Regions from separate parts of the Paenibacillus sp. FSL K6-1318 genome, predicted to be linked through region 1. Evidence: riboswitches for the same ligand, from Rfam matches in the RefSeq annotation. Region 1 holds a riboswitch; each other region holds the start of a gene.

What was found. Region 1 has a riboswitch for cobalamin ahead of NYE45_RS07090 (ABC transporter substrate-binding protein). Riboswitches for the same ligand answer to the same signal wherever they lie in the genome.
Region 2: another riboswitch for cobalamin. It lies ahead of nikB (nickel ABC transporter permease); the one in region 1 lies ahead of NYE45_RS07090 (ABC transporter substrate-binding protein).
Region 3: another riboswitch for cobalamin. It lies ahead of cobJ (precorrin-3B C(17)-methyltransferase); the one in region 1 lies ahead of NYE45_RS07090 (ABC transporter substrate-binding protein).

The regions. Positions count from the first base shown of each region.
Region 1 is NZ_CP150270.1:1,624,355-1,628,644, forward strand. It holds gene NYE45_RS07075 (adenosylcobinamide amidohydrolase) at 1-110, shown strand, start outside; gene cbiB (adenosylcobinamide-phosphate synthase CbiB) at 185-1,165, shown strand; gene NYE45_RS07085 (histidine phosphatase family protein) at 1,156-1,815, shown strand; cobalamin riboswitch at 1,960-2,107, shown strand; gene NYE45_RS07090 (ABC transporter substrate-binding protein) at 2,479-3,477, shown strand; gene NYE45_RS07095 (iron chelate uptake ABC transporter family permease subunit) at 3,474-4,290, shown strand, end outside.
Region 2 is NZ_CP150270.1:269,330-273,619, forward strand. It holds gene NYE45_RS01245 (alpha-glucosidase/alpha-galactosidase) at 4-1,305, opposite strand; gene NYE45_RS01250 (AraC family transcriptional regulator) at 1,509-2,336, shown strand; cobalamin riboswitch at 2,414-2,608, shown strand; gene nikB (nickel ABC transporter permease) at 2,774-3,712, shown strand; gene nikC (nickel transporter permease) at 3,713-4,290, shown strand, end outside.
Region 3 is NZ_CP150270.1:6,247,417-6,251,706, forward strand. It holds gene cobJ (precorrin-3B C(17)-methyltransferase) at 1-1,474, opposite strand, end outside; cobalamin riboswitch at 1,878-2,070, opposite strand; gene NYE45_RS27980 (uroporphyrinogen-III synthase) at 2,273-3,109, opposite strand; gene NYE45_RS27985 (endospore germination permease) at 3,242-4,290, opposite strand, start outside.

The DNA.
Region 1 (4,290 bases):
TGCACGAGCACAAGCCGCTAATTGCTTATGCGGGAACGGCTACGGTTATTGGTGCGGCTATTGGCAGGTTGGTGTATGACACGATCACGGAAAGCCTGCAAGCGGGATAGCAGTGGAAAGAGAGGAACAGGGTGAAATGACATTTCAGATAGGGCAACTGGCCTCCTGGCCGTTCTGGACGGGAATGGCAGGTGCCTGGATTATTATAGGGGCATACATACTTGATCGATGCATCGGTGATCCGCGTTGGATTCCTCATCCGGTGATCGGCATGGGGAAGGCAATCTCTGCGCTAGAGCGTAGCATTCGTTCCCATGTGAGCACGGATTCCGGGCTGAAGAGGGCTGGTTTATTATTTCCGCTGCTGATTGCAGGTGGGGCGTTTGTAATTACCTGGGGGTTCGTATATGTGGTGGGTCTCATTCATCCCGTCGTAGCAGCAGTGGCTGAGGTAGTGCTTATTGCGACCACAATTGCTTCCAAAGGGTTGAAGGATGCAGGCATGGAGGTATATCACCATCTGATTCAGAAGGATTGGCCTACTGCAAGACGTTCACTTGGCATGATTGTTGGACGTGATACAGCTCATCTGGATGAACCGGAGGTCGTGCGAGGAACGGTGGAGACGGTAGCGGAGAATATTGTGGATGCCATCGTGTCCCCTTTGTTCTATGCGTTAATAGGTGGCGCACCACTTGCGATGGCCTATCGTGCCGTGAATACATTGGATTCCATGGTTGGTTATAAAAATGAGAAGTACTTGCATCTCGGCTGGGCTTCCGCCCGTTTGGACGATTGGGCAAACTGGATTCCCGCACGGCTCACCGCCATCCTGCTGATCGTAGGCGCATGGGTCATGAAACTGGATGCGAAAGGCGCAGCACGTATGGTGACCCGGGATGCCAGATTGCATCCAAGTCCGAATAGCGGTTTTCCTGAATCGGCGGTGGCCGGAGCACTGGGGATCAGACTTGGTGGACATAATGTGTACCATGGCGTAGCTTCTTTTCGTGCCTATATGGGTGAGGCAACACGTCCGATGGCAGCAGAGGATATTGTGCGAACGACACGTCTCATGTTCTGGTCAGCGGGTTCTTTTGTAATCCTGTGTACACTGGTAACGCTCGGAATATGGCTCGCTGGAGGTACGTTGTTATGGAAGTAACTGCAGGGCAGAATGGATCACAGCAACGAAATATCCTGTTTGTACGTCATGGCACAACCGCATGGAATGTGGAAAAAAAATATTTGGGGCATACCGATATCGCTTTGCTGCCGGATGCAGAAAGAGAACTGGCTTCGCTACGCGAGCAATTGAGCAACGTCTCGTGGGACTCGGTATACTGCAGTGATCTGCTCCGTTGTCAGCAGACGCTGGCAATAATCGGGCCTTATCCATTGGGACAGGTCAAGCTGGACCCGCGTTTGCGAGAGGTCGATTTTGGTCAATGGGAAGGGTCGACGTATGATCAACTCAAGGATAACCAACAGTACCGGGACTGGATCGATGCTCCGCAGGACGTCACCCCGCCCGAGGGGGAGTCATGGCATTCGTTCACTGCACGTATCGATTCATTTCTGCAAGAGTGCATAGGGTCGGATTGTCCGTCCATGCTCTCTCTTGAGTCAGGCGTGCCCACCATTATTGTGGTCACCCACGGCGGTGTAATCCGGTATGTATTATCTCGTCTCATTGCCAATCTGGAATTCTGGGATACGCAGGTGATTCCGGGGCAAGCGATACAGGTGCGGCTGGAACAACATAGAGATCAGTGGGTTGGCACGAGGGTGACTTTTCCGGGAATCGGGTTGTAAGGATGTGCAATATAACCTATAATCACAACAGAAGTGTGACATCAGCACCTGCAGTTACGTGTGACAGGCGATAATGCCTGAACATGAATGCAGATGGCTCACTTGAATGGGTTAATCCATATCAGCGACCAAGGGTCCCGCGTGCATGCAGTAATGGTTCATGGCTATATCCAGTCATGGATGGCATACGGGTGAAATAGGGAAGCCGGTGCAAGTCCGGCACGGTCCCGCCACTGTAAATCAGGAACAATTCCTGTAAGTCAGGTTACCTGCCCTGGACGTTCAAACCGGTGTTCCTTCGAGGAAAGGACAGCGTTTCGGGCAGTTCTATGTGCATGCACAACAATACGTTGAACATGCCATATCGCCATATGCGAGACGTCATCCCTGATCCTAGACGTAAGGATTAGGGATTTTTTATTGTTCATATAAGATGAACCAGACATTTACACGTTAACGAAGAGTGCAGAACCGATCTGAAGAAACGAAGTGTTCGCTTAAAGCTTTCTACAAGAAAGCTACATCGGAAGATGGTACTGCAATCGGAGTGGGCTTGTGTAACATGGATGGGTTTAACTTGTATAGGAACACCAAGGCATGGGTAGTAGAAGTTCGAGCACGATGCAACAAAATAGTACAAATAGAGAAGGGGAGAATAACAGAATGAATTTCAAAAATTGGAAAAGCGTAGCGTCTCTGCTGAGTGCAGCGGCACTGGCACTGGCTTTGGCCGGATGTGGCAATGCAACAACGAACGAGGGTACAGGTACCTCACAACAACCGGCACAGGAGCAGTCCCAGGGCCAGGCGCAGACGGATCTCAAAACACAATATCCACTTACCGTTACCGATGCAACGGGTGAGTCGTTCACATTTGAAAAGGCACCAGCCAAAATCGTATCTGTGTCTCCAGCTGAGACCGAAACACTATTCGCACTTGGATTGGACGAGCAGATTGTAGGGGTATCCGACTATGATGATTATCCTGAAGCGGCAACAACCAAAGCGAAAATGGGTGGTGTAACCAAGCCAAATGAAGAGTCCATCATTGCGGCTGAAGCTGATATTGTATTCACAGGTATCTCCATGAGCGAAGATGCAGTGAAGAAACTGCGTGAACTGGGCATTACCATTTTCAAAACGGATCCAAAGTCCATCGATGATGTGATGAACAATATTGAAACATTCGGTAAAATCACGGATCATCAAGAAAAAGCTCAGGAGATCATCACACAGATGAAACAGGATGTGACGGATGTAACTGAAGCAGTGAAGGCAGTTAAACCGGAAGAGAAGAAAAATGTATACGTTGAATTCTCCCCAGGCTGGACTGTGGGTAAAGGCGAATTTATGGATGAACTCATTACTGTAGCCGGTGGTAGCAATATTGCTTCGGACAAAGAGGGCTGGTATGAAATTAATGAAGAGAACGTAATTGCCTCCAACCCGGATGTGATTCTGTATGCCAACGATGTGATTGATGAGAACTCCAAAACACTGGATCAGATCATTAAAGCTCGCAGTGGCTGGGATCAAATCACGGCTGTGAAGAACGATGCAGTCATCGGCCTAGATGCCAATCTGCTCAGCCGTCCAGGCCCACGTGTAACCGAAGGTCTGAAAGAAGTAGCCAAAGCGATCTATCCTGACCTGTTCCAATGAGTAAAAAACTGGCCGTGTACGCATCGGCAGGGATCGCGCTGCTTGTGTTAACCGTGCTCATCTGCACGGGCATCGGTTCGGTTTCCTTGCCTATTCGTGACATTGCAGGTATTCTGCTTCATCACTTGCCATGGGTCGGAGACTGGATCACGCCGGACTGGAGTGCAGCAGCCGAACAGATTATCTGGAAAGTCAGATTTCCACGAGTACTGCTTGCTGTGCTCGTGGGCGCATCGCTGGCGATTGCCGGTGCGGGATTCCAGGGGGTTCTTCGGAACCCGCTGGCAGACCCGTTCACTCTGGGCGTATCATCTGGTGCTTCGGTGGGTGCAGCCTTCCTGATTTTCTTCGGATTGCAGTATGCACTGATCGGAATCTGGACGTTGCCATTGGTAGCTTTTTTGACGGGCGTACTAACTTTGTGGTTTGTTATGTCCCTGGCTCGTGAAGGGCGCAAAATACCAACACACAGTCTGATTCTGGCTGGTGTAGTGATGCAAAGTTTCTTGGGAGCGGTGGTTTCCTTCCTGTCGACCATGTCGAAACAGACCATTAATGAAATTATATACTGGACGATGGGAAGTCTGGCTCTGCGTGGGTGGTCGTATACGGCCATCCTTTTCCCGTATTTTCTGTTAGGGCTGATCTTTCTCTGGAGCCGTGCACGTTCCTTGAATGTTCTTGCGCTCGGAGAACGTCAAGCTGCGCATATCGGGGTTGGCGTCGATCGGCTGAAGTTGTCCGTGCTTGCTGTGGGAACACTTCTTACGGCAGGAGCGGTCTCCGTATCCGGTGTTATTGGCTTCGTTGGAT
Region 2 (4,290 bases), 1.4 Mb from region 1:
TTATTATGACGTGTATTTTGGCAACCAGTCGCCGTGAGCTTCAATCAACTCATCACACATCGCTACGATATCATCGATAGACAGCTCCGCAGCTGTGTGTGGATCAAGCATAGCGGCGTGATAGATATGTTCTTTTTTGCCGGTAATTGCCGCTTCAATCGTCAGCAGTTGCGTATTGATGTTGGTCCGGTTCAATGCCGCGAGTTGTGGAGGCAGGTCACCAATGTACGTAGGGCTGATCCCTGATCCATCGACCAGACAAGGTACCTCGACACATGCCTCGCGCGGCAGGTTCGTAATCAGTCCGTTGTTCATGACGTTGCCGCCAATTTTGTAAGGTTGGTTCGTCTCCATAGCCTCCATAATATGCGATGCGTATTCCCGACTACGGGTATGTTCAATATTTTCGCTGGCAAACAGCTTGGTACGCATCTCTTTCCAGCCTTCAATCTGGTTCACACAGCGGCGTGGATACTCATCCAGTGGAATGTTGAAGCGTTCGATTAGCTCCGGGTAATTCCGTTTGATGAAGTATGGGTGGTACTCGGCATTGTGTTCGGAGGATTCCGTTACATAATAGCCAAAGCGCTGCATCAGCTCAAAACGAACCATGTCGTCATGCTGTTCCTTCTGTTTTTCCTTCGCCAGACGTTTAATCTCGGGGTACAGATCCTGCCCGTCTTTTGTAACTTCGAGCAACCACGCCATGTGGTTGATGCCTGCAATTTTGGCCACCACACCTGTCTGATCGATCCCCAGTGCATCAAATAGATGCGGCACACATACCTGCACACTATGACACAATCCTACGGTTTTGATCCCACCATGCACGTTCATGACGTTGGTAAGCACAGCCATCGGGTTGGTGTAGTTCAGGAACCAGGCATCCGGACATACTTCCTGCATATCCCGGGCAAAATCCAACATGACCGGAATCGTCCGCAAGTTACGGAAAATTCCGCCGATGCCGAGTGTATCTGCAATCGTTTGACGCAGTCCGTATTTCTTCGGAATCTCGAAGTCCGTAATGGTACATGGATCATATCCACCGACTTGAATGGCGTTGATAACATATTTGGCTCCGCGCAGCGCTTCTTTGCGGTCATGATATACGTTAATGACACAACGACTTCCAATTGAACGGGCCAGACTGGTCAGCAAACGCTCGGAATCGCTCAAACGTTCAGCATCGATATCAAACAATGCCAGTTCAAAATCCTGCAGTGCTTCGGTCATCATGACATCACCCAATACATTTTTAACAAAGACGGTGCTTCCTGCACCGAGAAACGTAATTTTGTTCATCTTAAGTTCAGCCTCCCTGAAAAATGTTGTACCCCAACTATAGGCCGATCCGGCTCATATAACTATGGCTCAACCCCTTTCAAACATGGCATAATCCCATTTTTGTTCCCGCTTTCAACTAATATTTATCCACTTTAGCTGTTATAATTTAATTAGGTATACAGATAGTAATCCGCGAAAGGAAGTAAGGAGTGAGGCATAGCGTGAGTCCAATTGAGATGAATGTGGTTCCCACGGGCTGGACACAGATGGAGCTGGTTTTGTTGTTTTTCGGGTGGGAGGCGTGTGATCCTGCACATTATTGGGGACCGGGTGTACGTGATTCCTATGTTGTGCATTACATCCATGAAGGACGGGGCACTGTGTACATGGGGGATCGGGAGTACAAGCTCACTCAGGGACAGGGCTTTGTGATTCTTCCAGATACACTTATTCATTATGAGGCAGATCCGAAGGAGCCCTGGACGTATTCGTGGTTTGGATTCAAGGGTGTACAAGCCAAAGCATTCATGCAACGTGCCCAGTTAAGTCCGGAGCGACCGGTATACGATGCCCATGATACGAGTACGATGGAACACTTGTATACGGAGATGGTTCAGGCTTCCACACGTCCGGGAGGTGATGTGATGAACCAGAGTCTCTTGTACCGCTTGATGGCAGAATTAATCTCTTCATCTCCTGTGGAGGAGGAAATAGGACAGCTCCTTTCGAGCAAAGAGACGTACATCCGGCAGGCAGTTCAGTTTATGGAGAACAGGTACAGCCAGCGAACCTCCATTCTGGATATTGCCCACGCTGTTGGACTGGATCGCACATATCTGTCCGGGTTGTTCAAGGAGCGCTATGGCAAGTCGCTACAGTCCTTTTTTCTGGAGTATCGAATGAATCGTGCTGCCGAACTTCTTCAAAACCCCGGACTTTCTGTTAGTGAAGTAGCCCACTCGGTGGGTTATACGGACCCATTACTATTTTCGAAGATGTTCAAGCGAGTGACGGGTGTATCACCAAAGGGTTCGAGAATTCGCGATTAGATGCACCTATTGCTTCAAATTTAAAAGAAAAGTTTTGATCATTAATCGTTGTCCCGCTATACTGATACAGAAGTGTAATTGAATATGTGGAACTTGGTGCTTTGCCCGTCAGGGTGGAAGCTTAATAGGGAAGTCCGGTGTAATACCGGCGCGGTCCCGCCACTGTAACAGAGGAGTCAGGTAGCGATAAATCCACTGGTTTAGACCGGGAAGGAGCTACAAGTGACGATGATTCTGGAGCCAGGAGACCTGCCAGGTTTAACAAACACAGTAGTACCCTACGGGAGATAGGAAGGTGTTTAGAGAGCATGATTTTTTCTGAAAATCTGTTTATTTAAGGCGTCCTCATCCAGTAACACGGAGAGGGACGCTTTTTTTGATATGTAGGAGGACATCATGGCACATACATAAAGTTTTGGGGAAGGGCGTTTGAGCACTTGAGCAGATATATCGTTAAACGATTAGTACAACTGGTAGCCGTATTGTTCGGCATCACGTTCCTGACATTCCTGCTAACCTATCTGTCTCCTGGAGATCCAGCCAGACTTATGCTCATGTCTACAGGTGTAACGCCATCGGATGAGCTGGTCAGGCAGGTGAGGTCAGAGCTTGGATTGGACCAACCCTTTCTCTATCGATATGGGACATGGCTGGGACAGGTGGTGACCGGAGACTTCGGTACGTCATATAAATACAATCGTCCAGTACTGGATGTGCTCATGGCGCGGCTCCCGGCAACGCTTTGGCTGACAGGAAGCGCCATGCTTCTGGTTATTCTGGTCTCCTTTCCACTGGGAATGCTGTCGGCTGTGTACCGCAACAAATGGCTTGATTATGTTATTCGTTTATTCTCTTTTGCCGGATTATCGATGCCCAGCTTCTGGTTGGGTATGTTGCTCATGTTGGTCTTCGGTGTACAGCTGAAGCTGCTACCAGTGATGGGCAATTCCGGCTGGAACAGTCTGATTCTGCCCGCATGTACACTCGCGATTCCACTTGTTGCCCAGTACAGCAGACAGATTCGTACGGTCCTGCTTGAGGAGACAAGCCAGAACTATGTGATCGGAGCAAGATCCAGAGGTGTGAAGGAGTCGATCATTATTTTACGTCATATTCTCCCTAATGCTCTGCTGCCGATCGTTACCCTTATGGGCATGACGACAGGTGCTTTGTTAGGTGGTGCAGCGATTGTGGAAAGTTTATTTGTGTGGCCGGGTGTTGGCCAGATGGCGGTGGATGCCATTTTTACAAGGGATTATCCTCTCATTCAGGGGTATGTCATCTGGATGGCGATCATATATGTCACGCTGAATCTGCTGGTTGACGTATGGACACATCTTCGTGATCCTCGAATCCGACTGGATGTGGATGTATAGATGAGAGCCTTCAGACTTGTATTACTGCAAAATCGCTGGTTCACATTCCTGCTGTCTCTGACCGTCTTCTGGATTATTCTCGCTATGGTTGCGCCATTCCTCGCACCACACGATCCACTTGCAACGAACTTTGCCAAAGTGTTGCAGCCATCCAGCGCCGAATATCCGCTCGGAACCGATCAGCTTGGCCGCTGTGTATTATCCCGCCTTCTTTACGGGGCAAGAACCTCGCTGCTGCTTACCTTTATGATGATTAGCATTGTGTTCGTACTAGGTGTAGCGATTGGGGTTATCGCCGGTTTCGCTCGGGGTCTGACGGATACGGTGCTTATGCGGTTGTCTGATACATTAATGGCATTTCCGGGCCTTATTTTTGCGATCGCTGTGGTGGGCATGCTTGGGCCGGGATTGTTCAATACGGTACTGGCACTGTCGGTTGTCTGGTGGGCGAAGTATGCACGGATGGCCAGAAGCCTGGTGATTTCCCTTCAACAAAAGGAATATGTCGCTGCCGCTGCTTTCAGCGGAGCACGTAAGATCCAGATCATCGGCAGGACGATCCTGCCCAATATGATGTC
Region 3 (4,290 bases), 2.2 Mb from region 1:
TCGCTGCACGCAGCTCTTCAACCAACGAGTCCGGTTCAAACGTCGGCACTCTCAAAATAATCTGGTGCTCCGGCGTGTACTCCAGCTCACCGTCTTCACTTGCGCACTGCGCCAGCAGCGCCATCTGGGCTGCGGTGAATTTTTTGTTGCCCACGCCGGGCGAGACGCCAACTTCGAACAGCGGCGCCTTGCGCCCAGGCTCGGGCGCAGTGCGTACCGCTGTTGCGGTCGCGGCCTGCGGTGCACTTGCCGCTCCGCTCGGCGCTGCTGCATCTAGCCAGCGGCTCGCCGATTCGCCCGCGAGCGCACCGCCTGCCGCGAGCCGCGTCAGCGCCTCGGCGGCGAGCGCAGCTGCCCCGGCGCGTGGCGCTTCGGCGACTCGGCCCGGAGCGGCCTCTGCCGCAACGGGCGCAGGTCGCTCGCCGGCAAGCACGGCGGTGCCGCCAGCGCTGCTCGCCGGGCTTGCCGCAGGCATAGCGGCAGCAGCCCCGGCGCCAGCGGGCGGCTGCCCTTGCGGGGCCGTGCCCGCTCCGGCGCTTGCGCCACGCAGGGCTGGCTCCGCCTGTGGCTGCGCGGCCGCTGCATCGCTGGCCACGCTCTCGCCCGCTGCCTCGCCGGAGGCGGCAGCGCGGGCTTCCCTTGCGCCGAGCGACCATGGCTCGGCTTCCGTGCGCAGTCGCTCATGAGGTCTGAGCGACTGTTCCGCGGTGTTCAGCGTGTATTTCCGCTGATACCCACGCGGTGTGACCATGAGTCCTTCGTACATCATGGTCGAGGAGTTGCCGATAATCACCGTCGTCAGCATGCCGATATCATGATTCAGCATATCCTCCAGAGTGGTCATGACAACGTCCTGACGCTCACGATAAGCGCTTTTCACCAGACCAACCGGGGTCTGTGGATCACGATAACGCAGGATCATTTCCTGCGTCTCCACGATCTGCCGTGTACGCCGTCCACTGCGTGGATTGTACAGAGCAATGACAAAATCAGCTGACGCTGCGGCTTCGACCCTGCGGATAATCGTCTCCCACGGTGTAAGGTGGTCACTAAGGCTGATCGTACATGCATCATGCATGACGGGGGCACCCAGCAGTGAAGCACAAGACTGAATGGCCGATACGCCCGGAATAACTTCCACGGCGACACCGGTATCCGGCTTCCAGCCTTGCTCCATCAGCACCTCGTACACCAGACCTGCCATGCCATATACACCTGCGTCACCACTGGAGATTACGGCAACAACTTTACCCATCTCCGCCTGTCGGACCGCCTCTTGTGCACGGCTTACTTCCTCCGTCATGCCCGTGCGTACAATCGCTTGCCCGTTCAATAGAGGTCGGATAAGATCCACATAAGTGTTGTATCCGATAATAACCTCGCTCTCCTGAAGTGCCTCGAGTGCCCGCTTCGTGATATGTTCCATCGCTCCCGGACCGAACCCGATAATCAGCAGCTTGCCTTGACCTTGCATTGCTTCTCCTCCTCCATCACACTTGTCGTACGGATTAAACAGTGAAGAAGGGCGGCAATGCCGACCTTCTCCCCAAACTGTACTGCATGTTCAATTCGTCAGCTCCGTTGACTCAGAGCATCGAACCTAGCTCTTATAAACTACCTGTATGATCAAACTGATCTATTCCTCAACCTTTAACTTCCCAACACAAAACTAAAGATCATAGGGATATAACTTTCATGTAAAAAACAAAAAAATCCCATCCTTATAACGGATGGGATACGCATGTACGTACACTCAAGAACACAGTCCCAGACTCCCGGAGGGTAATCCTGTGACTATGTGGCCAAGGGGGCCAGCCGGGCGAACCGCTTGTTCGCCCAATTCCTGATTCTTCGTACACCATTCCTTTCCGCGAAGGGTTCGGTGACACATGCAAGGTAGGTCTCCTGGCTTTGGATCATCAGCTTCCTTTTCTGTCTTCCCCGGCTTTTTGCGAGTGACTTGGATCAAAAAGGGCTTCACCATTACAGTGGCGGGACCGCTCGGGACTTTCACCCGATTCCCTGTTACCTCTTGCTGCACGCAAGAGCACCTTGCTTGTTTTCATTCAATATTGTTTTCATAATAACACCGCTCAGGAAATAATGTCCATGCTTATGATACTTGTCCAATCTTCTATTTTCAGACAAAACAGAAAAAAGTCCTGATCCAGAAATCGGATCAGAACCAGGAGTAACATATACATATACGATTCGTTTTAAATCATCCAACTACCTTAGGATTGAATGCACGTTAATACACATTGATCAACTGTTATTGCAGGCCACGGATCTTGTCCATATGACCCGCCGCAAAGTAACGTCCGAGTTCAACGATGAGTGCGCCCATCTTCTCTTCCTCTGGAATGACCAGCGCCTCAATGCCCTCTTCACGCATGGAGTTTGCTGTGACTTTCCCTACAGAGGCAGGGATTACACCTTGTCTGAAGGCTGCGAGCATCGGTTCAAGCTTGTCCTGCGATGCCGCATATTCGGTCAGAAATCGGACCTGAGGTCCACTCGTGAAGGCAACTGCATCAACCTCACGCTGTATAATCTCATTCAAAAGTTGTTCCAGCTCTGCCACTTCCGGCGGTACATGGCGATAAGGGAGCACTTGACGAACGATCGCCCCTTGTTCTTCCAACCAGGCTACAAGCTTGGGAGCTGTCTCCCCATGAAGCTGCAACATGACCTTTTTACCCTTAAGATCATGGGATGCAAACTCACGAATGAGCCCGTCCGTACTACCATCATCATCCCGTACCAGCGGCGTTAACTTGCGCTTTCTGAGTGCATTTACTGTCTTGTACCCTCTGGCTGCAATCGGCGATTCCGACAATGCATCCAGTAATTTTCCCGCCACTTCCATATCCTCGGCCATCTCAAACAACGCGTCCAATCCCATGCCCGTGGTCAATACCGCCCAGTCCGGCGGGTCCGAGATCCAGGATACCAGCCCGTCCCTGATATTCCGGTCATCCAGAAATACCGTTCCCTGTGCCGGTCGCACAAGCGGGATTCCACCCATTTTTTCAACCAGTAAGGACATTTCTTTCGATTTTCGTGGTCCTGTCAATGCTACACGTACACCTGCCAAATGTTGAGCCATTCATGTTCCCCCCGTTAGTTCAGCCGAATGTTCATCTCAGTCTGACTACAGTATACAGGGTACTTCTGTGAAGGGAAACTGCACTTCCCCTCTTTTTGCCCGTTCATCTATAACGATTTTTGATGGAATGTATCAGGAAGGCTGGAGTTCTCCACCGTGAGAATCCTTCCGTCCTTTCTCCACGTCCTTCATGGAATCTTTCGATTCTTGTGCCTTCTTTTTGCGAGGACGAAGGAATAGAAACAGCACGAGAGGGAACAGCACTTCAAATACAATGGCGATCCATGTCCATTCCCGAGTAAATCGATAGAGCTGAATTGCGTTTCTGAAAAACCAGAAGGCACAGACAAAACCCACCAGCGCGACTGGACCTGTCATGACCTTTCCCGATACGTTCGGGATCATTCGCTTCAATCCCCAGCAGACAAAATACAGATCAAATGCAATTTTCGTAATCATGGTAGGCAAGGTTGCCGCTGCCAGCGCCAGGTCAAACCGGTCCAGAAAGTCACTGATTTGCAACTGCCTTGCCAGTTCATACGAAGGGTATACCAGTCTGGAGGCGATCGGCACACCAATCGACGTGATGGTTTCCACCATGATCAGCATCATCAGCAATCCGGAAATAATCATCCCCCAGAACACAGGCTTGAAGCGAAAATCACTGCCCTTGACGACGAAAGGCAATGCGATCATCTCGCCATAAAAAGAAAATATGTACCAGCTCCCTTTACCCACACCCGCCGGATCGACATGAAAGTAGGGCATCAGATTATCCATATTCACTTGCTGAATCAGCATGAAAGGCACAATTACAGAATTCAACAGGAACAGGGTAACATACAGTTCTGCCATCCCGATCAACGAGCCCAGCCCACCTCTGACGATAAATACCGCCATAATCATAAGTGACAATACCACAATTGAGATCGGTGTCGTCTCCAGCAAGGTTATGCTGACGTAATCACCAATTAATCGGATATCTCTTGCAAATACGAAGAAAAAAAACAGAATGTACATGACGCCTGCGAGTCTTCCCAACAAGGGGAACCTGTCAGCTAACGCTTCAAACAGATCCTGGTTGGGAAATCTCCGCTGAACCCGGCTGATCATCCACATGGATACAATCATCACCAAAACAACTGGTACATACGAGAGGTAAGCGTGCTGTTCCGCATAAA